4 regions of the Streptomyces sp. NPDC002130 genome follow, and region 1 is predicted to be linked to each of the others. Evidence: riboswitches for the same ligand, from Rfam matches in the RefSeq annotation. Region 1 holds a riboswitch; each other region holds the start of a gene.

Evidence for each region. Region 1 has a riboswitch for cyclic di-AMP ahead of ABT116_RS19355 (peptidoglycan DD-metalloendopeptidase family protein). Riboswitches for the same ligand answer to the same signal wherever they lie in the genome.
Region 2: it holds a riboswitch for cyclic di-AMP, as region 1 does, so the genes downstream of both, ABT116_RS15620 (C40 family peptidase) here and ABT116_RS19355 (peptidoglycan DD-metalloendopeptidase family protein) in region 1, are expected to answer to the same signal.
Region 3: it holds a riboswitch for cyclic di-AMP, as region 1 does, so the genes downstream of both, ABT116_RS03065 (C40 family peptidase) here and ABT116_RS19355 (peptidoglycan DD-metalloendopeptidase family protein) in region 1, are expected to answer to the same signal.
Region 4: it holds a riboswitch for cyclic di-AMP, as region 1 does, so the genes downstream of both, ABT116_RS03500 (M23 family metallopeptidase) here and ABT116_RS19355 (peptidoglycan DD-metalloendopeptidase family protein) in region 1, are expected to answer to the same signal.

Annotation. Positions count from the first base shown of each region.
Region 1 covers NZ_JBEOXI010000094.1:17,261-24,910, forward strand. Annotated here, with positions in the region: gene ABT116_RS19345 (tyrosine-protein phosphatase) at 1-619, opposite strand, end outside; gene ABT116_RS19350 (alpha-galactosidase) at 799-2,874, shown strand; cyclic di-AMP (ydaO/yuaA leader) riboswitch at 3,191-3,345, shown strand; gene ABT116_RS19355 (peptidoglycan DD-metalloendopeptidase family protein) at 3,350-4,279, shown strand; gene ABT116_RS19360 (DUF6250 domain-containing protein) at 4,475-5,191, shown strand; gene ABT116_RS19365 (SGNH/GDSL hydrolase family protein) at 5,337-6,122, shown strand; gene ABT116_RS19370 (TetR/AcrR family transcriptional regulator) at 6,298-6,909, opposite strand; gene ABT116_RS19375 (Glu/Leu/Phe/Val dehydrogenase dimerization domain-containing protein) at 7,081-7,650, opposite strand, start outside.
Region 2 covers NZ_JBEOXI010000067.1:23,896-31,545, forward strand. Annotated here, with positions in the region: gene ABT116_RS15585 (adenosylmethionine--8-amino-7-oxononanoate transaminase) at 1-463, opposite strand, end outside; gene bioB (biotin synthase BioB) at 456-1,628, opposite strand; gene ABT116_RS15595 (8-amino-7-oxononanoate synthase) at 1,779-2,906, shown strand; gene ABT116_RS15600 (DUF397 domain-containing protein) at 3,006-3,236, opposite strand; gene ABT116_RS15605 (helix-turn-helix domain-containing protein) at 3,246-4,106, opposite strand; gene ABT116_RS15610 (ATP-binding protein) at 4,320-4,778, shown strand; gene ABT116_RS15615 (DUF6328 family protein) at 4,886-5,554, opposite strand; gene ABT116_RS15620 (C40 family peptidase) at 5,636-6,109, opposite strand; cyclic di-AMP (ydaO/yuaA leader) riboswitch at 6,113-6,312, opposite strand; gene ABT116_RS15625 (hypothetical protein) at 6,661-6,969, opposite strand; gene ABT116_RS15630 (ATP-dependent Clp protease proteolytic subunit) at 6,977-7,612, opposite strand.
Region 3 covers NZ_JBEOXI010000009.1:41,729-49,378, forward strand. Annotated here, with positions in the region: gene ABT116_RS03050 (C40 family peptidase) at 1-730, opposite strand, end outside; gene ABT116_RS03055 (hypothetical protein) at 1,153-1,506, shown strand; gene ABT116_RS03060 (SLAC1 family transporter) at 1,484-2,425, opposite strand; gene ABT116_RS03065 (C40 family peptidase) at 2,522-3,709, opposite strand; cyclic di-AMP (ydaO/yuaA leader) riboswitch at 3,718-3,889, opposite strand; gene pcrA (DNA helicase PcrA) at 4,204-6,681, shown strand; gene ABT116_RS03075 (M23 family metallopeptidase) at 6,742-7,650, opposite strand, start outside.
Region 4 covers NZ_JBEOXI010000011.1:6,700-14,349, forward strand. Annotated here, with positions in the region: gene ABT116_RS03485 (DNA gyrase/topoisomerase IV subunit A) at 1-856, opposite strand, end outside; gene ABT116_RS03490 (M16 family metallopeptidase) at 1,203-2,546, shown strand; gene ABT116_RS03495 (M16 family metallopeptidase) at 2,543-3,931, shown strand; cyclic di-AMP (ydaO/yuaA leader) riboswitch at 4,124-4,288, shown strand; gene ABT116_RS03500 (M23 family metallopeptidase) at 4,301-5,089, shown strand; gene ABT116_RS03505 (GntR family transcriptional regulator) at 5,278-5,973, shown strand; gene ABT116_RS03510 (HPr family phosphocarrier protein) at 6,132-6,413, opposite strand; gene ABT116_RS03515 (bifunctional acetate--CoA ligase family protein/GNAT family N-acetyltransferase) at 6,593-7,650, shown strand, end outside.

The DNA of each region.
Region 1 (7,650 bases):
CCGAGGCCGCGGAGCTGGAGCGGTGCACCTTGTACCGGCGGTGCTTGGCGTTCGACTTCAGGTAGTCCTCGACGATCGCCTCGCGCTCGACGCCCACGGCGAGCAGCGTCACCGCGACGGACAGCCCCGCGCGGTCCTTGCCCGCCGCGCAGTGCATCAGCGCGGGGACACTGTCCTCGGCGAGCGCGTGCAGCACCCGGGAGTGCTCGTCGGTGCGGTGCTTGATGATCGTGCGGTACGAGGCGATCATGCGGCCCGCGCCCTTGCCGTCCGAGAGGATCTCGCGCAGCTGGTCCAGATCGCCGTCGCGGACCATCTTCCAGAACTCGGCGCCGTCGGCGGGGTCGCTCAGCGGCAGGTTCACATTGCGCACGCCCGGCAGCTCGACGTCCGGCCCTTCGAGCTTCTGGTCGGCCGCGTTGCGGAAGTCGAAGATCGTGTGCAGGCCCAGCGTGGTCAGGAAGGCCGCGTCCTCCCCGGTCGCATGGGCGAGGTGGCCGCTGCGAAACAGCACGCCCTGCCGCACCCGCCGTCCGTCCACGGTCGGAAGCCCGCCCACGTCACGGAAGTTGCGCACTCCGGCCAGCTCGGGCTCGGTCGACGGGACCTGCTGTGTCACGAGGGCTCCTCCCCTTCGGCGCCGCCGGCGCGGCTCGTCGACGGGCGTCTCTCGACGATACGACATGCCTGCCTGGGGCAATGAGTTGTCCACAGGCGTTGCCCGGAGGCCCCACAGCCCCTGATGATGTTGCCGCCTGGTCGCACCTGGTCGGGCTTGTTCGAATATGTGAGGGCATGATGCTGGACATCTCCGAAGACGGTCGTACATGGGTGCTCTCCGGGCCGGCCAGCAGCTACGCCGTCCATGTCACCGACCGGGACGAGCTGCTGCACCTGCACTGGGGCCCCCGTATCGGCCTGGCCGACGCCGAGGCCCTCGCCGTCCGGCCGCTGCCGGACTACTGGCCCTTCGAGTCCCCGCTCGACGGACGCGAGGAGTATCCGGTCGAAGGCGGCCCCCGCTTCGTCCGCCCCGCCCTGTCCGTACGCACGGCCGAGCGGCGCGGCACCGAGTGGGCTTACGAGGGGCACGACGCCGAGGACGGCGAGCTGAGACTCCGGTTCCGTGACGGCGACCTGGCCGTCACCCTGCACTACCGGATGCGCCCCTCGGCGGATGTCGTCGAGCGCTGGGTGACGCTGGACAACCAGGGGCCCGCCGTCGAGCTGCTGCGCGCCGACTCCGCCACCTGGACCCTGCCCGACCGCGACACCTGGCGTCTGTCCCAGCTGCACGGCCGCTGGGGCGCCGAGTCCCGGCTGACCCGCTCCGGACTCACCCACGGCGAGAAGGTCATCGGCAGCCGTCGCGGCCACACCTCCCACCAGCACCTGCCGTGGGTCGCCCTCGACACCGACGCCACCGAGGAGCGCGGCGAGGTCTACAGCTGCGCCCTGGGCTGGTCCGGGTCCTGGCGCATCGCCGTGGCCCAGCTCCCGGACGCGCGCGTGCAGATCACCGGCGGCGCCGGCTACGACGACTCCGGACTGCTGACGCTCGGCACCGGGGAGTCGTACACGACCCCCGTCTTCGCCGGGCTCTTCAGCGACGGCGGATTCGGCGGGGCGAGCCGCGCCTGGCACGCCTACCAGCGGGCGTACGTGATCCCGGACGCCGGCCGGGACCGGCCCGTGCTGTTCAACTCCTGGGAGGCCACCGAGTTCGACATCTCCGAGGAGCAGCAGCGGGAGCTCGCCGAGCGGGCCGCCGCCATGGGAGTCGAGCTGTTCGTGGTCGACGACGGCTGGTTCGGGGCGCGCACCAGCGACCGGGCCGGGCTCGGCGACTGGACCCCCAACCCCGACCGCTTCCCGGGCGGGCTGAAGCCGCTCGCCGACCATGTGCACGGCCTCGGGATGCAGTTCGGGATCTGGGTCGAGCCGGAGATGGTCAACCCGGACAGCGACCTGTACCGCGCGCACCCCGACTGGGTGCAGTACCAATCGGGACGAAAGCGGACGGAGTTCCGCAACCAGCTGGTACTCAATCTCGCCCGGGAGGACGTCCGGGAGTACCTGTGGGAGCAGCTCGACGGGCTCCTCTCCAGTGCGCCGATCGACTACGTGAAGTGGGACTTCAACCGCTGCTTCACCGACGCCGGCTGGCCGGACGACGCCTACCCGCAGCGGTTGTGGGTCGACCACGTGCACGGCCTGTACGCCCTGCTGGACCGGCTGCGGGCCGCCCACCCGGGGGTGGCCTTCGAGTCCTGCTCGGGCGGCGGCGGGAGGATCGACCTCGGTGTGCTGAGCCGCACGGACCAGGTGTGGACCTCGGACAACACCGACCCCCTCGACCGGCTCGCCATCCAGCACGGCTTCAGTCAGATCCATCCGGCCCGGGTCATGGCCGCCTGGGTCACCGACAGCCCGAACGCCATGCTCAACCACCGGGCCAGCTCGCTGCGGTTCCGGTTCGTCAGCGCCATGGCCGGGGTGCTCGGGGTCGGCGGCGACCTCACGAAGTGGACGCCGGAGGAGCTCGCCGAGGCGGCGCAGTGGGTGGGGCTCTACAAGGAGATCCGGCCCGTGGTGCAGCGCGGCGACCAGTACCGGCTGCGGCCTCCGGAGGGCGGGCTGAGCGCCGTCCAGTACGTCCTCGGCGAGGAGACCGTCGTCTTCGCCTGGCTCCAGGCGCAGCGCTACGGCGAGCCCGTTCCGACGCTCCGGCTGCGCGGCCTTGACCCGACAGAATCGTATGAATGCCCTGAAACGGGCGAAGTTCACCGAGGGGCCGTGCTGCTTCACCATGGACTGCGGGTCGGTTTGCGCGGGGATCTGGACGCCGCGATCGTCCGCCTTAAGCGGAAGTAGTCATTGTGTCCGAATAGGGAATTTTAGCCGCTTAGGGATAACGTGCCCCGATCGTAAAGGAGATGAGGTCGGGGTGCGTGACCATCGTCATATTCGTGACGATGTGCTGTCGCCATGTTCACGTAATCTCCGTAATTTTCAGGGCCATTGAGTGGAGCGGGGGATCGGTGATCCACGCTCGGTGACGGCATATGTGGCGACGCGTCAAGAAAAACACCGTCACAGGCAACCGCAAGCTTGTCCTATTGCGTCGTGGTCGCTTACGTTCCACACCAATCCGGACGGACGCCTAATCCTGCCGCCGCCCGGAGCCCGCACACACTGACCCGACGTACGGCAGGAGCGGGGGACCCACAGGTAAGACGCCTGTTCCGGTTCCCGGAACGGCTTGGGGTTAAGCCGCGCCACGGCGCGGCCGGGCATCTCCAGCCCGCACCCGACAGCTCACCTCGCAGGCGACGGAGAGGAATTCGCCATGCCCGCGAAGGGTAAGCACCGCCGCCCCAAGACCCAGCGTTTCACCCGCTCCATCGCCGTCGCCGGAACCGGCGGGGCCGCCCTCGCCCTGCCGCTCATGGGGGCCGCCGGCGCTCACGCCGCGACCCCGCAGTCGGCTCCGGAAAAGGCCGTCCAGTCCGCTCCGGCCGCCGAGAAGAAGGCCGCAGGAAAGGCCAACGGCGCCAGCACGTACACCGTGAAGGCCGGCGACTACCTCGCGAAGATCGCCGACGACCAGAACGTCAGCGGCGGCTGGAAGAAGCTCTACGCGGACAACCGTGACGCCGTCGGCTCCGACCCGTCGCTGATCCACCCGGGCCTGAAGCTGTCGATCGGCAAGAAGGCCGCGAGCGCGCCGAAGTCCTCGGCCCCGTCCGCGCCGAAGGCCTCTGCCCCGAAGGCCTCGGCCCCGAAGCCGTCCGCCGCCGATTCGGCCCCGAAGGCCGAGACCGCCGCGAAGCCGGCCGCCGCCAAGCCCGCCGCCGAGAGCAACGCCGGCGGGTACGCCCTCCCGGTGGACGGTGCCACCGTCGGCACCCCGTACCGCATGTCCGGCAGCATGTGGTCCAGCGGCTACCACACCGGTGTCGACTTCGTCGTCCCGACCGGCACCTCCCTCAAGGCCGTCGGCGCGGGCACGGTCGTCTCCGCCGGCTGGGGCGGCGCCTACGGCAACCAGGTCGTCATCAAGCTGAACGACGGCTACTACGCCCAGTACGCCCACCTGTCCCAGCTCTCCGTGTCGGCCGGCCAGACCGTGACCGCCGGGCAGCAGGTCGGCCTGTCGGGCGCCACCGGCAACGTGACCGGACCGCACCTGCACTTCGAGATCCGCACCACGCCGGACTACGGCTCGGACGTGGACCCGGTCGCCTTCCTGCGCTCGCACGGCGTCTCCGTCGGCTGACCCACCGCACGACCACCTGCCTGACACGCGACCGAAGGCCGGACCCCGATCCCCGGGTCCGGCCTTCGGTGTGAGCGCGTGCCGTCGCTCGCCCCAAGGGATCGACAGGCGGCGGCAGTTGGGACAGAGTGATCACGGCCGGAGTGCAAGCGCTTTCCAGAGCCTTCCCGGCGGATCCCGAGGAGTGGTGTCACCGTGCCGACCACCCGCAGAGCGTTCGGAGCCCTGGCCGCCGGAGCCGCCCTGGCGGCCCTCGCCCCCACGGCCCCCGCGCACGCCGCGTCCCCGCACCGCCGTCTCATCGCACGCGACGACTTCTGCCACGGGCTCGGGCAATGGGCGGCCGAACTCCAGGACGGCGGCACCGTCACCGCCTCACGCGGCACACTGGAGATCGACGTACCGAGCGGCGCGACCGTGTGGTTCAGGCAGCGGCTCGAGGGGCCCTACGTGCTCGAATACACCGCGACCCCCGTCTCCGAGGGCGGCGTCAACGACCGGGTCTCGGACCTCAACAACTTCTGGAACGCGACCGACGTGCGCTCGCCGGACGACCTCTTCGCGACACCGCGCGGCGGAGCCCTCGACGAGTACGACCACCTCACGACGTACTACGCGGGCTACGGTGCCAACTACAACACCACGACCCGGCTGCGCCGCTACGTCGGCGAACCCGGCGTCCGTCCCCTGGTCTTCGACTACACCGAGCCGCTGCTGGTGCCGGGCGAGCCGAACCGGGTGCGGATCGTGTCCGACGGTTCCATGGTCCGATGGTGGAACAACGGGCGGCTCGTCTTCGACCACACCGATCCGCAGCCCTACACCGGTGGCCATTTCGCCTTCCGGACCGTCTGGAGCCACTTCCGGATCAGTGGATTCCGGGTCTGGCGGCTCACCCCGAAACATCCCTGACAAGCGGGGTATTCCGGAGTTGGCGAACACTTTAGGAGTGGCTTATATCACCGCCCGTCAACCCTTTCCTACGGTCGCGTAGGTCACATTCGAAGGTGAATCATGGGCTGCTGTGGCAGACGATTCGAAGAGTGACAGCAAAGCAGTGATCGGGTCGTACGTGGCGGTGGGGGACAGCTTCACCGAGGGCGTCGGCGACCCCGGCCCCGACGGGGCGTTCGTCGGCTGGGCCGACCGGTTCGCGGTCCTGCTCGCCGACCGCAGGCCCGAGGGCGACTTCCGGTACACCAATCTCGCCGTACGCGGAAAGCTCCTCGACCAGATCGTGGCGGACCAGGTTCCGCGGGCCGTCGGCATGGCCCCGGACCTCGTCTCGTTCTGCGCCGGGGGCAACGACATCATCCGGCCCGGCACCGACCCCGACGAGGTGGCCGAGCGCTTCGAGCGGGCACTGGTCCAACTCACCGCCGTGTCCGGCACGGTGATGGTGACGACCGGGTTCGACACCCGCGGCGTGCCCGTGCTCAAGCATCTGCGCGGCAAGATCGCCACGTACAACGGACACGTCCGGGCCATCGCCGACCGGTACGGCTGCCCCGTGCTCGACCTGTGGTCCCTGCGCAGCGTGCAGGACCGCCGGGCCTGGGACGCCGACCGGTTGCACCTGTCGCCCGAGGGGCACACACGCGTGGCGCTGCGCGCGGGCCAGGTGCTCGGCCTCGACGTGCCGGCCGACCCCGAGCAGGCGTGGCCACCACTGCCACCGCGCGGCGCTCTCGACATGCGGCGTGACAACGTCGCCTGGGCACGCGAGTTCCTCGTGCCGTGGATCGGGCGCCGGCTGCGCGGGGAGTCCTCGGGCGACCATGTGACGGCCAAGGGGGTGCTGTCGCCGGACGACATCAGGATGCGGATCGCCTCGGTGGCGTGAGCGCGGCTCCTGCACGTGCGGGCCGCGCCGGGTGCGACATCGACGCGGCCCGCACGCACAGGAGTGGTGGCTTTCAGGGCGGGTCATGGTTTTCGGGTCGGCCCGACCCGGAGTGACGGTGCCGGAGCCGTGCCGGTGAGCCCGCGTGGGCCCGGCATGATCCGAAAGACACCGTCTAAGGCGTCAGCCGCTCTGCCGTCAGGCCCAACTCGCGGGTCAGTGCCTCCTCCACCCACTCCTGGGCCCGGGCGCGCGGCACCGCACCGGCGTAGGACGTCAGCTGGACGGCGAGACCGTCGAGGAGGGCGGTCAGACGCAGGGCCGTGCCGGCCGGGTCGGGGCAGCGGAACTCACCGGCGGCCACGCCCTCCGCGATGACCTCGGCGAGGGCCGCCTTCCACTGCCGGTCGAGATCCTGGGCGACCTCCCGCAGCGCCGGGTCGCGCAGCGCCGCCGCCCAGCCCTCGATCCACAGCCGCCAGCCCTTGGCCTGCCCGGTCGGGGCGTACCACCGTACGGCCGACCGCAGCCGGCGCAGCGCCGGCGAACGGCGGCCGAGCAGCTTGCGCAGATGCGCCAGGTCGCCCTCCGCGGCGTGCCGGAACGCGGCGGCGACCAGCTGCTCCTTCGAAGAGAAGTGGTAGAGGACCAGCGCGTTGCTCACGCCGAGCGCCGAGGCCACGTCGGCGATCCTGACCGCCGCCACACCCCTCGCCTCGATCTGCTCGATGGCGGCCCGCAACAGATCCCCGCGCCGCTGAGCCACACTCAACCGGACTCTCGTCACGCCGTCACCCTACCCACGGCCGCGCGGTCCCTCGACGGGGCGTTTCGGCCTGCCCGGCAGGGTCCGCGGCGACAGCCGTGAGGAGGCGGCGTGCGCCTTGTCGGAACCAGCCGTCGAGGAGACGGGCGGGGGCGTCACCGGCACCAGCCGTCCAGCAGACGGGCGGGAGCGTCACCGGAACCAGCCGAACCGCTCCGCGATCAGCGGCAGCCGGTCCGCCGCGATCGCGTGGGCGGCGGCCCGCGGCGTCGTCCCGTCGGCCAGCGCGCGGGCCAGCATCCGCTCCACGAGCGCCCGCATCGAGCGGCGGGTGTACGCGAACGCCTCCTCCGCGTCGGCGCCGATGTCCCCGAACAGCGTCCACCACCACCAGGCGTTCGTGCCCGAGTTGACCACGACGTCCGGCAGCACGGTCACCCCGCGCGCGGTCAGCAGCAGCTCCGCCTCCGGACGTACGGGCATGTTGGCCGCCTCCACGACCCAGCGGGCGGTGATCCGCTCCTGGTTCCCGGTGTCGATCGCGTACGACACGGCGGCCGGAACCAGTACCTCCGCGTCGGCCGCCAGCCAGGCGTCGCCCGGCAGTTCGCGGTCGCCGGGGCGCAGTGCGGAACGGTCCACCGTGCCGTGGGCGTCCCGAGCCGCGAGCAGCGCCTCGACGTCCAGGCCCGCCCGGTTGGCGATCGTGCCCTTGAGGTCGGCGACGGCCACGACCGTGAGCCCCGCGCGCGTGAGGAAGCG
Region 2 (7,650 bases), on a different contig from region 1:
AGGTGTCGCCGTGGTAGCCGCCGCGCCAGGTCAGCAGCCGCTGCTTGCCCGGGCGGCCCAGCGAACGCCAGTACTGCAGGCACATCTTGACCGCGACCTCGACCGACACCGACCCCGAGTCGGCGAGGAACACATGCTCCAGCCCCTCGGGCGACATGTCGACAAGGAGCTTCGCCAGCCGTACGGCGGGCTCGTGGGTGAGCCCGCCGAACATCACGTGGGACATCCGCCCGAGCTGCTCGCGGGCGGCCTCGTTCAGCACCGGGTGGTTGTAGCCGTGGATCGCCGACCACCAGGACGACATCCCGTCGACCAGCTCCCCCGAGCCATCGGCGAGCCGCAGCCGCACCCCGCTCGCCGACTCCACGACGAGCGGTTCCTGCCGCCCGGGCATCGGGCCGTAGGGATGCCAGACGTGCCGCCGGTCGAGTTCCAGCAGCTCGGGGACGGTCGGCTCAGGCATTGGGCGCGAGGTCCGTCCCGGCGCCCCGGCGGCGCACGGCGACCAGGTCGGTCCGCGGTTCGGCGCCCGTGGGGGAGTCGGCGACCTGCGGTTCCTCACCGGAGCCGCACGCCCCGCCGCCGGAGCCGCACACTCCGCCCCCGTCGTGGCAGCCGCCGGTGGCCCGGTGCTCCGGCAGGGTCACCTGGTCGGTGCCCTCCACCTCGAACCCGGCGTCCGCGATCATCTCCAGGTCGGCCTTGCCGGCCTGGCCCTCGCTGGTGAGGTAGTCGCCCAGGAAGATCGAGTTGGCCAGGTGCAGGGCGAGCGGCTGCATCGTGCGCAGATGGACCTCGCGCCCGCCCGCGATCCGCACCTCGACGTCCGGGCAGACGAACCGCGTCATCGCCAGGATCCTGAGGCACCGCTGGGGGGTCAGGTTCCACTCCTTGCCGAGCGGGGTGCCCTCGAACGGGATCAGGAAGTTGACCGGAACCGAGTCCGGGTCCAGTTCACGCAGCGAGAAGACGACGTCGACCAGGTCCTCGTCCGTCTCGCCCATGCCGGCGATCAGCCCGGAGCAGGCGGACAGACCGGCCGCGTGCGCCTTCTGCACGGTGTCGACGCGGTCCTCGTAGGTGTGCGTGGTGGTGATCTCCCCGTACGTCGCCTCGGACGTGTTGAGGTTGTGGTTGTAGGCGTCGGCACCGGCCTCGCGCAGCCGCTCCGCCTGGCCGTCGGAGAGCAGTCCGAGGCAGGCGCACACCTCGACGCCCTCGTTGTTGTCCTTGATCGTCCTGATCGTCTCGGAGACCCGGTCCACGTCCCGGTCGGTCGGGCCGCGCCCGCTCGCCACCAGGCACACCCGCTTGGCCCCGCCGGCCACCCCGGCCGCCGCCGCGTCGGAGGCCTGGTCGGGCTTGAGCCAGGTGTACTTCAGGATCCCGGCCGTCGAGCCGAGCCGCTGCGAACAGTAGGAGCAGTCCTCGGGGCACAGGCCGGACTTGAGGTTGACGAGATAGTTCAGTTTCACCCGTCGGCCGAACCAGTGCCGCCGCACCTTTCCGGCCGCGGCCACCACATCGAGCAGGTCGTCGTCGGACGTCGCGAGGACGGCCAGTGCCTCGTCGCGGGTCGGCAGCTCGCGCCGAAGCCCCTTGTCCACCAGCGTGTTCAGCAGGTCCATGGGAGCCGATCCTGTCCTAAGGAGGCGCCCGGGGCAAAGGAGAGTTCGTACAACAGAGTCGCTTCGAGGTGTGGGTATTGCCACACACTGACCTGCTGGTGGTCCCGCTAGTGTCTGTGCACTGCCTACAAATTCCGCGGAGGACCACCCATGGCGTTCGGCTGGATCGACGAGCAGGCGGAGCTGCGCGCCCGCGCCGGACTCGTACGGACTCTGCGCCCCCGTCCGGCCGATTCCCCGCTCCTCGACCTGGCGAGCAACGACTACCTCGGGCTGGCCCGCCACCCCGAGGTCACCGAGGGCGCCGCCCGGGCCGCACGGACCTGGGGCGGCGGCTCGACGGGCTCCCGGCTCGTCACCGGCACCACCGAACTGCACGCCGAACTCGAGCGGGAACTGGCCGATTTCTGCGGTTTCGAGGCGGCCCTCGTCTTCTCCTCCGGCTACGCCGCCAACCTGGCCGCGGTCACCGCGCTGGCCCCGCACGGCTCTCTGATCGTCTCCGACGCGGGCAACCACGCCTCCCTCATCGACGGCTGCCGGCTGGCCCGCGGCACCACCCAGGTGGTGGCGCACGCCGAGCCGGACGCGGTGCGCAAGGCGCTGGCGACCCACGAGGGCACGGCGATCGCCGTGTCCGACACGGTCTTCTCGGTCGACGGCGACGCGGCCCCCCTCACCGGTCTCGCCGAGGCCTGCCGGGAGCAGGGCGCCGGGCTGGTCGTCGACGACGCCCACGGACTGGGCGTCCTCGGTGACGGCGGCCGCGGCGCTCCGCACGCGGCGGGCCTCGCGGGCGCCGGCGACGTCGTCGCGACGGTCACGCTGTCCAAGTCGCTGGGCAGCCAGGGCGGAGCCGTCCTCGGCCCCGCGCGGGTCGTCGACCACCTGGTCAACGCGGCCCGGACGTTCATCTTCGACACAGGTCTCGCCCCCGCGGCGGCGGGTGCGGCCCTGGCGGCCCTGCGGCTGCTGCGCCGCGAACCGGAACGGGCGGCACGGGCCCGCGCGGTGGCGGGTGAACTGCACGCACGCCTGACCGCCGCGGGTCTGGAAGCGGTGCGTCCGGACGCCGCGGTGGTCTCGGTGCGCGCGCCCTCTCCCGAGGACGCCGTGAACTGGGCGGCCCGGTGCCGCACGGCGGGCCTGGCCGTGGGGTGCTTCCGGCCCCCTTCCGTGCCGGACGGCATCTCACGGCTCAGGCTCACCGCACGCGCGGACCTGACCGATCAGCAGATCGAACGCGCTGTACGGCTGATCGGCGAGACGCGGCCATGAGTCGGCGTGACACGGCCGTGCGTCGCACGATGACGGTCTGATCGAACGCGCCTGCAAGCGCCCGCCTGCATACGGTCTGATCGAACGCGCCTCAAGCGCCTACATGCGGTCCACCCCGGCCGCGAAGGCCGCCCAGCTCCCCGCAGAGAAGAGCAGCGCGGGTCCGGCCGGGTCCTTGGAGTCGCGCACGGCGAGCAGTCCGGCCCAGGGCGGGGCATCCGGACACCCGGTCTCGACGCAGTTGTTCGCGCCGGTGCTGTAGCTGCTGCGCAACCACCGCACACCGTGCAGTTCGATGCTTGAGGGGACGTGACGAGGCAGTGCACGCATGGTGCCTCCTTACGCGCCGGCGGCTGTCCCGGCGATGAAATCCAACGAGTCCTCGGGCGAAAGGGCGTGGATCTGAAGGGCGTCGAAGGCCTCCGTGTAGGCCTGGAGGTCTTCTTTCCGTTCGAGGTAGAGGCTACTCGTCAAGTGGTCGAGAACAACCACATCCAGATCAGAAGTGCTCGAAAATGAGAAGATAACGAAAGGGCCGGTGACGCCGATGTGCGCCCCTGCGGCGAACGGCAGCACCTGCAGGCGCACTTGCGGCAGACGCGCCGCCTCGACCAGCCGTTCCAGCTGGCGGGCCATGACTCCGGGCCCGCCCACCTCCCGCCGCAGCACCGCCTCGTCCAGCACCGCGCTGAGTCTCAGCGGGGGATCGGCGCGCAGCACGTCCTGCCGGGCCAGCCGTACCTCGACCAGCGTGTCGAGCCGGTCCTCAGGGAGCCCCTCCACCGCGGCCCGCGTCACCGCACGCGCGTACTCGGGTGTCTGGAGCAGGCCAGGGACGACGGTGGTCTCCAGCGTGCGCATCGCCCCCGCCTGGGACTCCAGGCTGATGAAGTCCCGGTAGGTCGGCGGCAGCACCCCCCGGTAGGCGTGCCACCAGTGGTGCCGACCACCGCTGTCCTCGGCGCCCGCCAACACCATGAGCAATTCGCGCAGTTGGGAGTCCGTCACACCGTAGGCGTCCAGAAGTAACCGCACATCGGCCGGTTTCACACCGCTCGTGCCCGTCTCGATCCGGCTGACCTTGGACTGGTGCCAGCCCACCAGCCGGGCCGCCTCACCGCTCGTGAGCCCCGCCCAGGAGCGCAGCTCACGCAGTTCGGCGCCCAGTTTCCGGCGGCGCACCGCGGGACCGTGCTGCATGGGCTCCTCCTTACTCCTTCGGAGCCACCCAAATACGGTCTCGCGTCGCAGAGTTCACCGCTTTGAGCGACAGATATATGCATATCTTGGTGGATCGCCGACCTTCAGGGGTGTTCTGGTGGCAGTCTGACGACGAAGCACCAGTCCGGGACCGTACTCGAACCATCCGCTCCGTGTCGGGCTACGGTCCCGTGGGAAAGGGACGACGTCGCCATGGCAGACCATCTGGAAGCATCCGTCACTCTGCCGAGCGATCCCGCCTCGGTCTCCGCAGCGCGTGCCTATGTGGTGAGCACGCTGGCGGAGTGGGGCCTGCCGCCGGACACGGACGCGTCCGACACCGTCCGGCTCATCATCTCGGAACTCGCCACCAATGCCGTCCAGCACACCTTCGGCCAGTCGCCCACCTTCACCGTGGACGTCGAGCTGGACCGCGACGAACAACTGCGCATCGGTGTCACGGACAGTCACCCGCGCTTCCCCAGACGCCTGCCCGCGGCCGTTCAGCAGGACAACGGCCGGGGCCTGGTCATCATCCGCTGGCTGACCGCCGAGTGCGGCGGCAGACTCCGTATCCGCCCGACCCGCGAAGGCGGCAAGACCATCTCGATCGAACTCCCGTGGGCCGTCCCGGTCCGGCCGGTGACGACGGCGGGCCAGCAGGAGCCGTAGCCGTCACAGCACGACCTGAAGGGCCTGAAGAACCTCCCCACCGGGCGCCCTCGACGCACCCCGGCCCGCGCGACCCACATCCGGCCACTCCCACGGCTCTGGGAAGCTCACTCCGCGCCTTGTGGCCCGCCGGAGCCCCCTGCCGTCACCGGTGCCGCGCCGACGCCTCCCGGTGTGCTGCCGCCCCTCGAAGCCCTGACGGCTGCCGGACAGTGCGCCGCAGCGGTGCGGGGATCCTGATGTCGGCTTCCTCCGGCTCCTCCCCGGTGGTCTCCCCGGCGCCGTCCCGTTCCCCGTGCCGCCCCGCCCGCCGCACCAGCCGAGGGAGCACCCCCCCACAGTCCGACGCAGACCAGGAAGGTCGCGGCGCCCGCCGCGATGCCACCGGTACGGCCCGTGGTCACGTCGACCACCAGCAGCACCGAACCGCTGAACGCGAACACCAGTACGCACAGACCGGTCGTGGCCAGGCGCGAGGAGACCTGCACTATGCGGGGCTTGGCGCCCTGCTGGAAGAGGGAGCGGTGCAGCGCGGCCGGCGCGGTGAAGAGCGCGGCGGCCAGGACCGCCAGCAGCAGCGTGGTGACGTAGGTGACGCGCTGGACCGTGTCGAGGTCCCCGAAGCGCGAGGTGAAGGCCAGCGACAGCAGGAAGGCGAAGAGGATCTGCACACCCGTCTGAGTGACGCGGAGTTCCTGGAGCAGCTCGACGAAGTTGCGGTCGGCGCGTTGCAGCGGAGTCTCGTTGCGCGCGGTGCAGGGACGGTGCTCGGCCATGACGTCACGGGTATCCACTTGCGCCCGTGTCACGCTCCGGCGTGCGGCGGCGCGTCAGGACGCCGCCGCACGCCGGGCGGATCACCTCACGCGCCCGTACCAGACGCTCTTGGTCCAGATCTTCTGCAGTCGCACCACGTCCCCGCTCTTCGGGGAGTGCCAGAGCTTGTTCTTACCCGCGTAGATACCGACGTGGTACACGTTGCTGCCCGAGTGGAAGAACACCAGGTCTCCGGCCTTGCGGTTCTTGGCGGAGATGTGGCGCGTCTTGTTGTACTGCTGGGCAGCCGTGCGGGGGAGCTTCTTGCCGGCCTTCTTGAACGAGTAGAGCGTGAGCCCGGAGCAGTCGAACCGGTGCGGTCCTATCGCCCCGTACTTGTAGGGCGATCCCTTCTTGGATGCCGCGATCTGGAGTGCCTTGGTCGCAGGTGTGGCTGCCGCGGCCTCGGAGGCGAAGCCGGGGGCCACGATCGAGCCGCCCACCGCGGCGATGGTGAGCGCCGAGGCCGTACCGGCTCGGGCCATGAGCGACGGGACACGATTGAGCGCAGTCATGCGCAACCCTTCGTCAGCCGCCTGTGAAGGATGACCTGTCGGATTCGGGCTGACAAAGTTGCCCGGCCGCTGACGCGGCTTCACCCCAAGGGCTGCTCAGGTCCGGTCATGGCGTGACCGTCCCGGCGACCCGTCGTGCTTGGGTCCTCCACTCCTGCCGATCCACTCCTGTCGACCGGTCATCCGGGCGGCGGCAGGACTCGGCGTCCGCCCGGATCGCCCCGCCACAGCGGCGGGGGCTTGTCGTCAAGCAGGGATCTTGGCGCATGACTGTCCGGATTTCCCAACGGAACCGGGGATTTGTGTTGTTACTCACCACTCACCCGTTCGGGTGGACACGTGTGCGTTCGCGCCACTGTCCACGGGTTCGCGGACCGCCGGACCAGCGACGGAATGTCCCATTCCGCCCCCGGGCCACGCGCGTTGCGCAACCGGAAGGGTCTCAAAATCGGCCTCCCGCCTACTCCGAACAGCGGTACGTCTTTTGGTCCGTTTCGACTCAGCTCCGGACGCTCCGCCGTCCGTCGGGCGTCCGGACCGATGGCTGCGCCTCAACTGACGGAATCCGGGGGCAGGGTGAGCCGGGCCGTGCGCCGCTCGCCGTCCAGTACGCGCAGCGCCCGGGCCAGGGTGTCGGCGTGCAGTTCCGTCTCGCCCCGCTGGTGCATCAGGGCCAGAGCGTCACGCAGCGCGGTCGCCTTGCCGACGAGGGCCTGGGCGGCGCGCAGCCCGCGGTAGGTGTCGCCGTCCCGGGCCGGGTTGATGCGGCCGAGCAGGTCGACCACGTCGAGGTAACGGTCGATCAGTTCGGCCTCGGCGCGGGTCAGGGCGGGCAGCGGCGGAAGTTCGGGCGGGAGCACCGGGGCCTCACTGCCCGGTCGGCGGGGCGAGGGTGGCCTTGCGGCTGGGGATGATCCCGTCGACCAGGCCGTACTCCACCGCCTCCTGCGCGGTGAGGACCTTGTCCCGCTCGATGTCCGCGCTCACCTGCTCCGGGGTGCGGCCCGTGTGCAGCGCGAGCATCTCCTCCATCCGGCTCCGGATGCGCGTCAACTCAGCCGCCTGGATGGCCAGATCGCTCGCCTGGCCCCGGATCGGCTCGGGCAGGGCCGGCTGATGGATCACCAGGCGCGCGTCGGGCAGCGCGAATCGCTTGCCGGGCGTGCCCGCCGCCAGCAGCACCGAGGAGGCGGCACCGGCCTGGCCCAGGAGAATCGTCTCCACATCGCAGGAGACGTACCGCATCGTGTCGTAGATCGCCGTCATCGCATGGAAGCTGCCGCCGGGAGAGTTGATGTAGAGCGAGATGTCGCGCTCCGGGGCCTGGTGCTCCAAGTGCATGAACTGGGCCATCACATCGTTCGCCGAGGTCTCGTCCACCGGCGCCCCGAGGAAGACGATCCGCTCCTCCAGGAGCTTCGCGTACGGATCCATCGTCCGTTGCCCGGACGCCGTGCGTTCGGTGAACTCGGGCAGCACGTAGCGGGCGGACGGTCGGGTCATGGCGAACCCCTCCTCGCGGGCAGAGCTGTCTCCGGCGA
Region 3 (7,650 bases), on a different contig from region 1:
CGGCAGCGGCCGCACGGGAGTTGGGCGCCTCGGACGAGGCGGAGCCGGGGGCCGCGAGAGTGTCCCGGACGCCCGCCGCGCGCGAGGCGCGGTCCTGCGATACGCCCGGCCGGGAACGTTCCTGCGCGTCGAGCCGGGACAGCAGCCGCCGTGCCGAGCCCAGCTTGCCGGTGATCGTCTTCTTGTGCCGCTTCAGCTCCGTCTGCCGTGACTTCAGGGAGGTCAGCTCGATGTGGGCGGCTCCGCGCAGCTGCTCGATCTCCCGGAGCCGCTTGCGCACGCCCGCGACGGCGGCGTTCTGCCGGTTGCCGGCCCGCTCGACGAACTCGGCGTTCTCGAGGTACCGGTCGGGATCGTCGGACAGGGCGAGCTGCACCGCCGGGTCGAGACCGCCGGCTCGGTACTGCGCGGCGGCGACCGAACCCAGGGCGTCACGGGCGGAGTTGAGCCGCTCCTCCTTGCGGGCCGCCTGGTCCTGGAGGTCCTTCAGCCGCTGCACGGCCGCGTCGGCCTTCTCCTTCGCGCCGTTGTACTTCTCGGTGGCGGCCTCCGCCTCCTGGTACAGCCGGTCCACCTTGGCCTTGATCTGGCCGGGGGTGAGCTGGGGTTCGGCGTGTCCGGTCCCGTCGAAGCCCGTCGCCGTCGCCGCGCCCGCTAGGGCGATCGAGGCGGCCGTACGGGCCTTGCCGCCACCCATTGCGCGCTGTCGGGGCTTGCGGTGCGCTGCCACGTGGAGGCCACGTCCTTTCCTCGACCGCCGAGGGGTGTATGCGGCCGCCGGGGGGAGCGGACGGGCGGCCTGCGCGTCCGGCGACGGCCCGCACAGGGGAAGCGGACCGCCGCCGGACCTTTTCGGCGGTGGTGTCCGACTGCCGCCCCTGGCCCGGGCGGCGGTGGGGAGCCGGGCACCTGGTGGAGGACGCTAAATGCCGCCGCGGCGGGCCGGGGGCGGGTGTGCGGAAGTGTCGTGAGAGGACCGGCGGTGACCGTATGCGACCGTGGCCCCACCCCGGCGCCGCCTACTTCACTCAGCGTGATGACCGATGCGGTCGATTCATGAGCGAGTGACCGTGATCGGGTGCTATGGGGCGCATTTATGCATCCCTGGGCCGGTGTAGGTGGCCTCGGAGCCCCTGATTAGGCTCCGGCCTCATGGACGTACTCATCCACCTCTTCGTCGGCCTCCACATCATCGGCATCGCCTCGCTCCTGGGCGGCTTCCTCACCCAGATGAAGGCGATGGGCGAGGGTACCGCCCGCTTCTCCCCCGCGATGCTGCACGGCGCGCTCACGATGCTGGTCACCGGTGTGATCCTGGTCGGCCTCAACCAGGCCGACGACCAGACCGTGAACAACATCAAGATCGGTGTGAAGCTGGCCCTGCTGATCGTGATACTCGGCCTGGTCTATGTGAAGCGGGACGACGAGAAGGTGGACAAGGGCCTCTTCGGTCTGGTCGGGCTGCTGACCACGGCGAACATATTCATCGCCGTGCTCTGGACCTGACCCGGGAGCGCCGGGCGCCGGCCCGGGCGGAGGCGAGAGCCCAGGCGGTGCATCCGAGCCAGGCGGCCACCGCGCACCACAGCAGCACTTCCCCGGCGACGTCGAGCCAGGGGGTGTCGAGGGCGGCGGCGACCGCGAGGGTGGCCGCCGCGGTGACGACCGCGGCGAACACGGTCGCCCAGCGCCGCACGTCGTAGTGGTGCCGGGGCCAGAAGAGCTCGGCGAGGAGCAGGGCCACGCACGCGATCAGCGCGAGCACGAGCAGCGAGACGGTCGTCGTGCGCAGGGTGTCGGCGTTCTCCTCGTTCCACAGGTACAGGCGCGAGCTGTCGGCGCCGAGGAGTTTCGCCCCGGCCAGTGCGGAGACGGCGAGGGCGCCGGCCGCGAGCCAGTGGTCCCCGCGCCCCTCCTCCACCTGCCGGGGCTGGAAACGGAACAGGGCGAAGCAGTAGAGCGCGAGCCCCAGCCAGAACAGCACCACGGCCGCGTGGGCGAGCCAGGCCACCGCGTCGGCCGCGGCGAGCGTGGCGCCGAGCACGGCGAGCCCCTCGGTGGCCACGCAGCGCAGGAACACCGTTCCGCGCCGCCCCTCGGCCTCCGCGGTGAGGAGCACCGCCCAGAGCAGCATGGCGAGCGCCAGCAGCGCCTCGGCCAGGGGCTGCTGCCCGGCCGCGGAGAAGCCCGTGCCCAGGACCGCGGCCGCCGCCACGGTGGTGAGCGCGGCCGGTGTCTCCACCCGCCACTCGCCCCGCGTCCGCTGGGCGAGGCCCGCGGCCGCCGCCAGCCAGGCCGCGCAGGCCAGGGCCAGGGCGATGCGGGCGAGGACCGCGTACCCCGCCGAGTCGAGACCGACCGACATGCTGCCGGTCGCCAGCGCATACGTCGCCCACCAGGTGGCAAACGGGGAGGGACCGGACATAGCGCCGATGCTAGAGAGCGGTGCGCGCGTTACGAGAGGGGCACGCGCGCGTGCCCCTCAAAAACCTGACGCGACCTCTTTGCCCGCAGGCTTCACTCAGGCCGGGCGCACCACGCTGTGGATCGCCGACTCGCCGTCGTAGTAGATCGACTCCTCGCGCACGTACGTGCCGGGCTTCGGCGCGTGGATCATCATGCCGTTGCCGATGTAGATCCCTACGTGGGTGACGTCGTCGTAGAAGAAGACGAGGTCACCGGGTTGCGCCTGGGAGAGCGGGACCGTGCTGCCGGCATTGACCTGGTCGTAGGTCGTGCGGGGCAGGGTGACGCCCGCGGCCTTCCAGGCGGCCTGGGTGAGGCCGGAGCAGTCGTAGGAGCCGGGGCCGACGGCGCCCCACACGTACGGCTTGCCGATCTGGGCGCGGGCGAAGGCGAGCGCCTTGTCGGCCTTGGTCGCGTACGAGGAGTCGGCCGGGGCCGTCGAGGAGGACGAGCCGGAGCCCGACGGCCCCGTCGATCCGGACGTGGAGGACGCGCCGTCCTGCTGCCGGGCGGCCTCCTCCTGCGCCTTCTGCTGCGCGGCCTGCTGCCGGGCCAGCTCGTCGGCCTTGCGGGCGGCCTCCGCCCGCTTCTCCTTCTCGATGGCCGCGAGCCGGGCCTTCTCCTCGGCGGTCAGCTTCGTCATCAGCTCGCGCGCGTCGGCGAGCTTGCGCTGGACGGTGGCCTTGGCCGTCTTCAGGTCACCCTGCGAATCGGTGAGCGTCTCGAGGCTCTCGGTGGCCTCCTGGCGCTTCTTCATCGTCTCGGACTGCTGCGTGACGTAGTCGTCGACCGCGACCTTCTGACGGCCGGTCATCCGGTCCATCAGCTGGGTCTGGTCGAAGTAGTCCTGCGGGGTGTCCGCGAGCAGGAACGTCGCCGTGTCCGGGGCGGCGGCACCGGTGCGGTACTGGGCGGAGGCGAAGGAACCCAGCTCCTCGCGTGCCTCGTTGAGCTTCTGGGTGCGCTGGGCGACATCGTCGAGGAGGGTGTCGACGCGCTTGCGCTGCTTCGCGGTCTTCTCCTTGGCCGCGTTGTACTTGTCGGTCGCCGACTCGGCCTGGCGGTACAGGTCGTCGACCTTCTTCTCGACTTCCTCCAGGCTGGGCTTGTCGTCGGCCTCGGGGGCGGCGTTGGCCGACTGGGACAGCAGGGCCACGGAGGTGAGGGCCGCCGTTGCGAGGGCGGGGGTCCGTATGCCTGCCATGCGCGTACCCGTAGGACGCGACTTGCGGTGCGACGCCAAGGGAGGCGACTCCTTCCATGTTCCGCCTACCGGGTTAGCTGTCGGGTTCGGGCGGGTGGTTCGGAAGGTTTGCCCTACGGCCTTCTCCGCACAGGAGTCGGGCCGATTCACCCCAGGTTCACGGTTGGGTCCCCGGCTCCGGCTGCCGCTGCGGCACACCGGACTCGGCGGAGGCCGCGCGGCCCGGCGACGTTCGCCGGTGGGGGTCATGCGGCCTGGTCGCACCGTAGCCAACTCGTGTGGCCCCTGTGAAGGTTGATGGGTGATATGCCCGATACATTTTCGTGACCTTATTCCCGAGCGTTGCCGAGAGTGAACGATCAAGGGGGATTGGGCGGGAAAAGTCCCTACATGCCGGGTGTGTAGCAGGGCGTGATCGCGCCGTCATGGAGGGCGACAACGCGCCGCCGGGCGGTCGGCGGGACCCCGGGCGCGCGGCGATGTTCTCAGGGCGGCGGCGGGCTGTCAGTGGGGCGCCCTAGACTCGGAGAGCGATGAGCAGCCTCTTTGACGACAGCTTCCTGGCGAACCTCCAGGCCCAGCGGGGCCCCGCGGACGAGCCCCCGCCGCCACCCGAGGACGATCACGTTCCGGAGCCGATCCCGGACGATCTGTTCGGCGGGAAGTTCGACGCGCCCCCGGACCGGGACGCCTACTACCGGGACGGAGCCCCCCGCCCGGTGGTGGACACAGCCGCCCTCCTGGAGGGGCTGAACGACAACCAGCGCGCCGCCGTCGTCCACTCCGGCTCCCCGCTGCTCATCGTGGCCGGCGCCGGCTCCGGCAAGACCCGTGTGCTCACGCATCGCATCGCCCACCTGCTCGCCGAGCGGGACGTGCACCCGGGCCAGATCCTCGCGATCACCTTCACCAACAAGGCCGCCGGCGAGATGAAGGAGCGCGTGGAGCAGCTCGTCGGCCCGCGTGCGAACGCCATGTGGGTCATGACCTTCCACAGCGCGTGCGTGCGCATCCTCAGGCGCGAGAGCAAGAAGCTCGGCTTCACCTCGTCCTTCTCGATCTACGACGCCGCCGACTCCAAGCGCCTGATGGCCCTGGTCTGCCGCGACCTCGACCTCGACCCCAAGCGCTTCCCGCCGAAGTCCTTCAGCGCCAAGATCAGCAACCTGAAGAACGAGCTGATCGACGAGGAGGACTTCGCGGCCCAGGCCACCGACGGGTTCGAGAAGACCCTCGCCCAGGCCTACGCCATGTACCAGTCGCGGCTGCGCGAGGCGAACGCCCTCGACTTCGACGACCTGATCATGACGACGGTCAACCTGCTGCGCGCCTTCCCGGACGTCGCCGAGCACTACCGCCGCCGCTTCCGGCACGTCCTGGTGGACGAGTACCAGGACACCAACCACGCGCAGTACGCCCTCGTCCGCGAGCTGGTCGGCACCTCGGAACACCCCGTCGACGTGCCGCCCGAGGCCGAGATCCCGCCCGCCGAGCTCTGCGTGGTGGGTGACGCCGACCAGTCGATCTACGCCTTCCGCGGCGCGACGATCCGCAACATCCTCCAGTTCGAGGAGGACTACCCGGACGCGACGACGATCCTGCTGGAGCAGAACTACCGCTCGACGCAGACGATCCTCAGCGCCGCCAACGCCGTCATCGAGCGCAACGAGTCCCGCCGGCCCAAGAACCTGTGGACCAACGCCGGCTCCGGCGCCCGGATCACCGGCTACGTCGCCGACACCGAGCACGACGAGGCGCAGTTCGTCGCCGACGAGATAGACCGCCTCACGGACGCCGGAGAGGCCAAGGCCGGCGACGTCGCCGTCTTCTACCGCACCAACGCCCAGTCCCGTGTCTTCGAAGAGGTCTTCATCCGCGTCGGCCTGCCCTACAAGGTCGTCGGCGGTGTCCGCTTCTACGAGCGCAAGGAGGTCCGGGACGTCCTGGCCTACCTGCGCGTCCTGTCCAACCCCGAGGACTCGGTACCGCTGCGCCGGATCCTCAACGTCCCCAAGCGGGGCATCGGCGACCGCGCCGAGGCGATGATCGACGCCCTGTCCCAGCGGGAGAAGATCAGCTTCCCGCAGGCCCTGAAGCGCGTCGACGAGGCGTACGGCATGGCCGCGCGCTCCACCAACGCCGTCAAGCGGTTCAACACGCTGATGGAGGACCTCCGCACCGTCGTCGAGTCCGGCGCCGGACCGGCCACGGTGCTGGAGGCCGTCCTGGAACGCACCGGGTACCTCGCCGAACTGCAGGCCTCCACCGACCCGCAGGACGAGACCCGGATCGAGAACCTCCAGGAACTCGCCGCCGTCGCCATGGAGTTCGAGCAGGAGCGCGGCGAGGACGAGCAGCCTTCCCTGTCCGACTTCCTGGAGCAGGTCGCGCTGGTCGCCGACTCCGACCAGATCCCCGACGAGGAAGACGGCGACGGCGTCATCACACTGATGACCCTGCACACCGCCAAGGGCCTGGAGTTCCCGGTCGTCTTCCTGACCGGCATGGAGGACGGCGTCTTCCCGCACATGCGCGCCCTCGGCCAGACCAAGGAACTGGAGGAGGAGCGGCGCCTGGCCTACGTCGGCATCACGCGCGCGCGGGAGCGGCTGTACCTGACGCGGTCCACGCTGCGCAGCGCCTGGGGCCAACCGTCGTACAACCCGCCCTCCCGCTTCCTGGAGGAGATCCCGCCGACCCACGTGGAGTGGAAGCGGACGGGTGCGACCGCGCCCGCGTCCTCGGGGCCGGTCTCGGCGGTGGCGGCGTCGCTGTCGTCGTCCCGCTCGCGCTCGTCGGCGTCGGGTGCCTCCGGTTTCGCCACCCGCCGCACCTCCGAGAAGCCGGTGGTGTCACTGGCGGTCGGGGACCGCGTCACGCACGACCAGTTCGGGCTCGGGACCGTCGTCGCGGTCAAGGGCACGGGCGGCAACGCCGAGGCGACGATCGACTTCGGCGACACCAAGCCGAAGCGGCTGCTGCTGCGGTACGCGCCGGTGGAGAAGCTGTAGCGCCGTGAGGTGAACCGGTGGGCCCCTGCGCGCTCGGCGCGGGCGGGGGCTGCCGGGGCGTTACGCCGGGTCGATGCCGTGGCTGCGCAGCCACGGGAGCGGGTCGATCGCCGAGCCGCCGCCCGGGCGCACCTCGAAGTGCAGGTGCGGACCGGTGGAGTTGCCGGAGTTGCCGGAGCGCGCGATGGGATCGCCGGCCTTCACGGTCGTACCCGAGGGCACCGTGTAGGTGGAGAGGTGGCAGTACCACGTCTCCGTGCCGTCCTTCGCGGTCAGGATCAGCATGTTGCCGTACGCGCTGTTCCACTGCGTGCGGACGGTGCCGTCGGTCGCGGCCATCACGGTCGTGCCGTACGAGACGGGGAAGTCGATGCCGGTGTGCAGGGACATCCAGTTGATGCCGGACTGGCCGTAGTAGGCGCTGAGTCCGTGCCGGGCGACCGGCAGGGCGAACTTGGGGCGCAGCCGCTCCTTGCGGGCCGCCTCCTCCGCAGCGCGCTTCTTCTCGGCCGCCTGCTGGGCCTTGAGGTCGATGCGCTCCTGCGTGCGGCTGGCCCGGTCGGCGAAGTCGTCGGCGCCGGCGGAGAGGCTCTGCAGCTGCGTGTCCAGCTTGTTGTTGGCCGCGGCCGGCTTGACCGGCTGCGCGTCCGCCGCGGTCGTCTGCGCTTCGGCGGCACTGTCGTCGGAGAGGGCGCCGACGGATGCGGCGGCGATCCCGGCGACACCCATCACGCACGCCGAGGGCACCGCGATGGTCATCAGCGCCGAGCGCTTGGGGGGCGTGCGGCGGCGGGAGCGGGAGCCGGCGCGCGAGGCCGCCCGCGAGGACGGGGCCGGGGTGACGTCCTCCTGGCCGTCCAGGAGCGGGGTGACGACGGGCAGTTCGCCGGTGGTGGCCGGCTCGCCGCCGTCCGCGTCGGGGGCGGGGTAGCCGGCTTCGGCGGCATCGTCGTACGCGACCTGGTCGAA
Region 4 (7,650 bases), on a different contig from region 1:
CGATGACCTTCTCGGGGCCGACCGTGAAGGGCAGCTCCGTGACGACGAGGCCCTTGCGGCGGGCCGTCACGGGCTCCACCGACACCGTCGCCCGGATCTTGAAGGTGCCGCGGCCGGACTCGTACGCGTCCCGGATGCCGGACAGGCCGACGATGCGGCCGCCCGTGGGCAGGTCGGGGCCCGGGACGTGCTTCATCAGGGCGTCGAGATCCGCGTTGGGGTACCGGATCAGGTGGCGGGCGGCGGCGATGACCTCGCGCAGGTTGTGCGGCGCCATGTTCGTGGCCATGCCGACCGCGATGCCCGAGGCGCCGTTGACCAGGAGGTTCGGGAAGGCGGCGGGCAGGGCCACCGGCTCCTGCTCCTGGCCGTCGTAGTTGGGGTTGAAGTCGACGGTGTCCTCGTCGATGGACTCCGTCATCAGGCTCGTGGCCTCGGCCATCCGGCACTCGGTGTACCGCATGGCGGCCGGCGGGTCGTCGTTGCCCAGGGAACCGAAGTTGCCGTGGCCGTCGACCAGGGGGACCCGCATCGAGAAGGGCTGGGCCATGCGCACGAGGGCGTCGTAGATCGACGCGTCGCCGTGCGGGTGCAGCTTGCCCATCACCTCGCCGACGACCCGGGCGCACTTGACGTACCCGCGCTCGGGACGCAGGCCCATCTCGCTCATCTGGTAGACGATGCGGCGGTGCACCGGCTTGAGGCCGTCGCGTGCGTCCGGCAGGGCGCGGGAGTAGATGACCGAGTACGCGTACTCGAGGAAGGAGCCCTGCATCTCGTCGACGACGTCGATGTCGAGGATCCGCTCCTCGTACGAGTCGTCGGGCGGCGGGGTCTTCGTGCTGCGGCGGGCCATCGCTGCCGGCTCCTCCTGTTACTGGTCGCTCGCCTACAAGGCGTTCATGCGCTGACGAGACACCGACCGTACTCAGCCCTTCGGGCCTGCGCGCGCTCGCCCTCTCGTCACCGACCGCCCCTGCGGCTCGCTCATGCTGCTGCGATCCGGATCTGACGCCGACCATTGTGGACCGCCGCACTGACAACCGGGACCAGGACCCAGGTCCGGGCCGCATCCCGCGCTCTCGGGCCCAGGTCGCCGCCGGGAACTTCACCAGGGCTCCGCACGCTTGCATACAGTGGCAGGACCGGCAGGAATCCGCGGTCTGAACAACCGCTCCGCGAGCGAAGGGACGTACATGCCCATGGGTCACACGGCCACAGCCCAGGCAGGCTCCGGGGGCCTGACAGCGACCGAGCACCGCCTGGCCAACGGCCTGCGCGTGGTGCTCTCCGAGGACCACCTGACCCCGGTCGCGGCGGTGTGCCTCTGGTACGACGTCGGCTCACGCCACGAAGTCAAGGGGCGTACCGGCCTGGCTCACCTTTTCGAGCACCTGATGTTCCAGGGTTCCGCGCAGGTCAAGGGCAACGGTCATTTCGAGCTCGTCCAGGGCGCGGGCGGCTCGCTGAACGGCACGACCAGCTTCGAGCGGACCAACTACTTCGAGACCATGCCCGCCCACGAGCTGGAGCTCGCGCTCTGGCTGGAGGCCGACCGCATGGGCTCGCTGCTGGCCGCGCTCGACGACGAGTCGATGGAGAACCAGCGCGACGTCGTCAAGAACGAGCGCCGCCAGCGCTACGACAACGTGCCCTACGGCACCGCCTTCGAGAAGCTGACCGCCCTCGCCTACCCGGAGGGCCACCCCTACCACCACACCCCGATCGGCTCGATGGCCGACCTGGACGCGGCGACCCTGGAGGACGCGCGCGCGTTCTTCCGCACCTACTACGCGCCGAACAACGCCGTGCTCTCCGTGGTGGGCGACATCGACCCGGAGCAGACCCTCGCCTGGGTCGAGAAGTACTTCGGCTCCATCCCCGGCCACGACGGCAAGCCCGCCCCGCGCGACGGCTCGCTGCCGGAGACGATCGGCGAGCAGCTGCGCGAGGTCGTCGAGGAGGAGGTCCCGGCCCGTGCCCTGATGGCCGCCTACCGGCTGCCGCACGACGGCACGCGCGCGTGCGACGCGGCCGACCTGGCCCTCACCGTCCTCGGCGGCGGCGAGTCCTCCCGCCTGTACAACCGGCTCGTGCGCCGCGACCGTACGGCCGTGGCGGCCGGCTTCGGCCTGCTGCGGCTCGCCGGGGCGCCCTCCTTGGGGTGGCTGGACGTGAAGACGTCCGGTGACGTGGAGGTTCCGGTCATCGAGACCGCCATCGACGAGGAGCTCGCCCGGTTCGCCGAGGAGGGCCCCACGGCCGAGGAGATGGAACGCGCCCAGGCCCAGTTGGAGCGCGAATGGCTGGACCGGCTCGGCACGGTCGCGGGCCGCGCCGACGAACTGTGCCGGTACGCCGTGCTGTTCGGCGACCCGCAGCTCGCCCTGACCGCGGTCCAGCGCGTGCTGGAGATCACCCCGGAGGAGGTCCAGGAGGTCGCCAAGGCCCGCCTGCGGCCCGACAACCGCGCGGTGCTCGTCTACGAGCCGACCGCCCCCGAAGCCCCCGCCGACCAGGACGAGAACGAGGAGGCGGCCCGGTGACCGAGCTCGCCACGATGGACTTCCACCCCCGGCCGCAGGCGGGCGACGCCAAGCCGTGGGCCTTCCCGGCCCCCGAGCGCGGCTCGCTCGGCAACGGCCTCACGGTGCTGCGCTGCCACCGCCCCGGCCAGCAGGTCGTCGCCGTGGAGGTGCTGCTCGACGCCCCGCTGGACGCCGAGCCCGCCGGCCTCGACGGCGTGGCCACGATCATGGCCCGGGCCTTCTCCGAGGGCACCGACAAGCACTCCGCCGAGGATTTCGCCGCCGAGCTGGAGCGCGCCGGCGCCACCCTCGACGCGCACGCCGACCACCCCGGTGTCCGGCTCAGCCTGGAGGTGCCGGCCTCCCGGCTCGCCAAGGGACTGGGCCTGGTCGCCGACGCCCTGAGGGCCCCCGCGTTCGCCGACAGCGAGGTCGAGCGGCTGGTCGCCAACCGTCTCGACGAGATCCCGCACGAGCTCGCCAACCCCTCGCGCCGGGCCGCCAAGGAACTGTCCCGGCAGCTGTTCCCGGCGGACTCGCGCATGTCGCGGCCGCGGCAGGGCACCGAGGAGACCGTCGCCGCCATCGACTCGGCGGCCGTACGCGCCTTCTACGAGAAGCACGTCCGCCCCGCCACGGCCACCGCCGTGGTCGTCGGGGACCTCACCGGCATCGACCTCGACGCCCTGCTCGGGGACACGCTGGGCGCCTGGACCGGCTCCCCGGCCGAGCCGCGGCCCGTGCCGCCGGTGACCGCCGACGACACCGGCCGGGTCGTCATCGTGGACCGCCCGGGCGCCGTCCAGACGCAGCTGCTGATCGGCCGGATCGGCCCGGACCGGCACGACCGCGTGTGGCCCGCGCAGGTGCTCGGCACCTACTGCCTCGGCGGCACCCTCACCTCCCGCCTGGACCGCGTCCTGCGGGAGGAGAAGGGCTACACCTACGGCGTACGGGCGTTCGGCCAGGTCCTCAGGTCCGCCCCCGACGGCACGGGTGCGGCGATGCTCGCCATCAGCGGCTCCGTGGACACGCCCAACACCGGCCCCGCGCTGGAGGACCTCTGGACGGTGCTGCGCACCCTCGCCGCCGAGGGGCTGACCGACGCCGAGCGGGACGTCGCCGTGCAGAACCTGGTCGGCGTCGCGCCGCTGAAGTACGAGACGGCAGCGGCCGTCGCGAGCACGCTGGCCGACCAGGTCGAGCAGCATCTGTCCGACGACTACCAGGCCACGCTGTACCGGCAGCTCGCCACGACCGGCACCGTGGAGGCCACCGCGGCGGCCGTCAGCGCCTTCCCGGTGGACCGGCTGGTGACCGTCCTCGTCGGTGACGCGGCGCAGATCAAGGCGCCTGTCGAGGCGCTCGGCGTCGGCGAAGTCACCGTCGTCGCCGCCGAGTAGCGGCACGCGCGCTCAGGGGCCCTGGATGTCTTCGAAGGCACCAGGGCCCCTTTATGCCCGAATTGGGATGGGAGTTGCCTGTCTGCCCTGTGGGATGCGCTACAAACACCGGGATTCGTTTGGGAATTGAAAGTGGCGCCGCTTAGCGTCGTCCGGGCTGTTCGTCAGGCAGTGCGCCGCACCCGCGGCACCGGACAGTCATCGCCGAGTCCCCGTACGGCGCGAGCCAGGGGAGCCGGGGACCCACCGCAGTCCCTGGGGTGAATCGGACGCCCGCGCGTGCCGCGAGGGAGTCCGTAGGAGACCTTCCTGCTCCGAACCCGTCAGCTAACCCGGTAGGCGAGAGGGAAGGAAAGGACCAGCCACCACATGGCGTTCACTCGCGCCACCGGGAAGCACCGTCGTCCCAGCAGGATCCAGCGCCGCACCGCCCGCGCGGCGGGTGTCGCGGCCCTCGCCACCACCGGCGTGATCGGCACCGTGGCGGCCCCCGCGGCCTTCGCCGCCGAGCCCAGCGCCGAGCAGACCGGCCTCACCCCGGTCGTCACCATGGGTGACACCGTGGCCCAGCAGATCGACGCCCAGGCCGTCGCGCAGCAGCAGGCCGCCGACGAGGCCGCCGCCAAGCAGAAGGCCGAGGAGGCCGCCCGCAAGCGCGCCGCCGAGGTGGCCGAGAAGGCCAAGGCAGCGGCCGAGAAGGCCCGCGAGGTCAAGGAGCGCGCCGCCCGCGAGGCCGAGCGCAAGCGCCTCAACGCCTACGTGGCCCCGATCTCCGGCTCGTACGTCTCCACCGGCTACAAGGCCAGCAGCGGCCTGTGGTCCTCCGGCAGCCACACCGGTGTCGACTTCCACGCCGCCACCGGCACCTCCGTCCACGCGGTCGGCGCGGGCACCGTCGTCGAGGCCGGCTGGGGCGGCTCCTACGGCAACCAGATCGTGATCAAGATGAACGACGGGACGTACACCCAGTACGGCCACCTGTCCTCCATCGGCGTCTCGGTGGGCCAGCAGGTCACCCCCGGCCAGCAGATCGGCCTGTCCGGCGCGACCGGCAACGTCACCGGCCCGCACCTGCACTTCGAGGCCCGTACGAGCCCCGAGTACGGCTCGGACATCGACCCGGTCGCCTACCTCCGCTCGCACGGCGTCGGCGTCTGACCGGAACCACTCCGCCGTCTCCCAGGCCCCGGCTCCCCGAGCCGGGGCTTTCGGCGTTTCCGGGTGCCCGCTGTCCAAAAAATATCCCCGGATTCCCGCCTGCCGTCGGAAATTCCCGCTCATTGCAATAGAGTCACGGAAAGCGCGCCGCTCGTCGGCGTTTCACGGGGATTAAGCGGAGGTCGGTCATGCGTATTCCCGCGCACTCGGTGTGCACGGCCATCCGGGACGACATCGTCGCGGGTGTCCACGCACGCGGCAGCCGGCTCACCGAGGAACTCCTCGCCCGCCGCTACGGCGTCTCGCGGGTGCCCGTCCGGGAGGCGCTGCGCACGCTGGAGGCCGAGGGCTTCGTGGTGACCCGCCGGCACGCGGGCGCGTGCGTGGCCGAACCCACCGAGCAGGAGGCCGGTGACCTGCTGGAGATGCGGATGCTCCTGGAGCCGCTAGGTGCGGCCCGCGCCGCCCAGCGCCGCACCGAGGCGCACCTGAAGGTCCTGCGCGGCCTGGTCCGGCTGGGCCAGGACCGGGCCCGTCGTGGCAACAGCGACGACCTGCGCTCCCTGGGCGCCTGGTTCCACGAGACGCTCGCCCAGGCCTCCGGCAGCCCCGCCCTGACCTCGATGCTCACCCAGCTCCGCCACAAGATCACATGGATGTACGCCGTGGAGGCGCCGCTCAGCCCGGTGGAGTCCTGGACGGAGCACGGCGCGATCGTGGACGCGGTGGCGCGCGGGGACGGCGAGCGCGCGCGGGCGGTCACGGCGCTGCACACCGAGCGCGCGACCGGCGCGCACCGCCTGCGCCTCGGCTCCGCCGAGGAACGCGCCGACCGTGTGAGGAACTCGCAACATCCCGTAAACACGGCGAGCCTGCGGCATTAACACGGCAGCCGTATACAAATAGAGGTGAATTCTCGGGGGCTTATTTCCGCTGCCCGGACACGGGAATTCCTGCTCCGTGTGGGCCGGGAATAGCGAAGGGCCCGCCCGGTGAATTCGGACGAGCCCTTCGCTGTGCGCCGCATCGGGCGCCCGGGAAATCAGACGGTCTCGGGCAGTTCCTCGAGACCCTCGGAGACCAGCTTCGCCAGCCGGTCGAGGGCGGCGTCCGCGCCCTCGGCGTCGGAGGCGAGGACGATCTCCTCGCCCCCCTGGGCGCCGAGGCCCAGGACGGCCAGCATCGAGGCCGCGTTGACGGGGTTGCCGTCAGCCTTGGCGATCGTCACCGGGACGCCTGCGGCCGTGGCGGCTCGGACGAAGATGGAGGCGGGGCGGGCGTGGAGGCCCTCGGCCCAGCCGACGTTGACGCGGCGCTCAGCCATGTGTTGCTGCCCTTCGGTGTTCAGGGTTGTCTAGACCAGTTTCCCATATCGTGAAGCCCGCGCGGAGCGGTCCTCGCGTTCCACTCCGGGGGTGCCGTCGGATCGCGGCCTCGACCCGACTGACGCCCTCCACAGACTGCCTCGCGCCGTTGTCAGGCGCTAGCCGTACTCTGGGGCCCATGCAGACCTCGCCGGACCGGCATGAGTATCCCGCCCACTGGGAAGCCGACGTGGTGCTGCGCGACGGGGGTACCGCGCGCATCCGGCCCATCACCGTTGATGACGCCGATCGCCTGGTCAGCTTCTACGAGCAGGTCTCCGACGAGTCGAAGTACTACCGCTTCTTCGCGCCGTACCCTCGCCTGTCCGCCAAGGACGTCCACCGCTTCACGCACCACGACTTTGTGGACCGGGTGGGACTCGCGGCCACGGTCGGCGGCGAGTTCATCGCCACCGTACGCTACGACCGGATCGGCGCGGACGGAACGCCCGCGTCCGCACCCGCCGACGAGGCCGAGGTCGCCTTCCTCGTGCAGGACGCCCACCAGGGCCGCGGGGTCGCCTCCGCCCTGCTCGAACACATCGGTGCCGTCGCCCGCGAGCGCGGCATCCGCCGCTTCGCCGCCGAGGTGCTGCCCGCCAACAACAAGATGATCAAGGTGTTCACGGACGCCGGCTACACCCAGAAGCGCAGCTTCGAGGACGGTGTCGTCCGTCTGGAGTTCGACCTCGAACCCACCGACCGCTCCCTGGCCGTGCAGTACGCCCGCGAACACCGCGCCGAGGCACGGTCGGTGCAGCGGCTGCTCGCCCCCGGCTCGGTCGCCGTCATCGGCGCCGGCCGCACACCCGGCGGCGTGGGCCGCAGCGTCCTCGGCAACATCCGCGACGCCGGGTACACCGGCCGCCTCTACGCCGTGAACAAGGCTCTCCCCGAGGATCAGAAGGAACTCGACGGGGTGCCCGCCCGCCGCTCGGTGCGGGACATCGACGGCCCGGTCGACCTCGTGGTCGTCGCCGTCCCGGCTGAGCACGTCCCCGAGGTCGTCACCGAGTGCGGCGAACACGGCGTGCAGGGGCTGGTCGTGGTCTCCGCCGGGTACGCCGAGAGCGGCCCCGAGGGGCGCGAACGCCAGCGCGCCCTCGTGCGGCACGCGCGCACGTACGGCATGCGGATCATCGGCCCGAACGCCTTCGGCATCATCAACACCTCCCCACGGGTACGGCTCAACGCCTC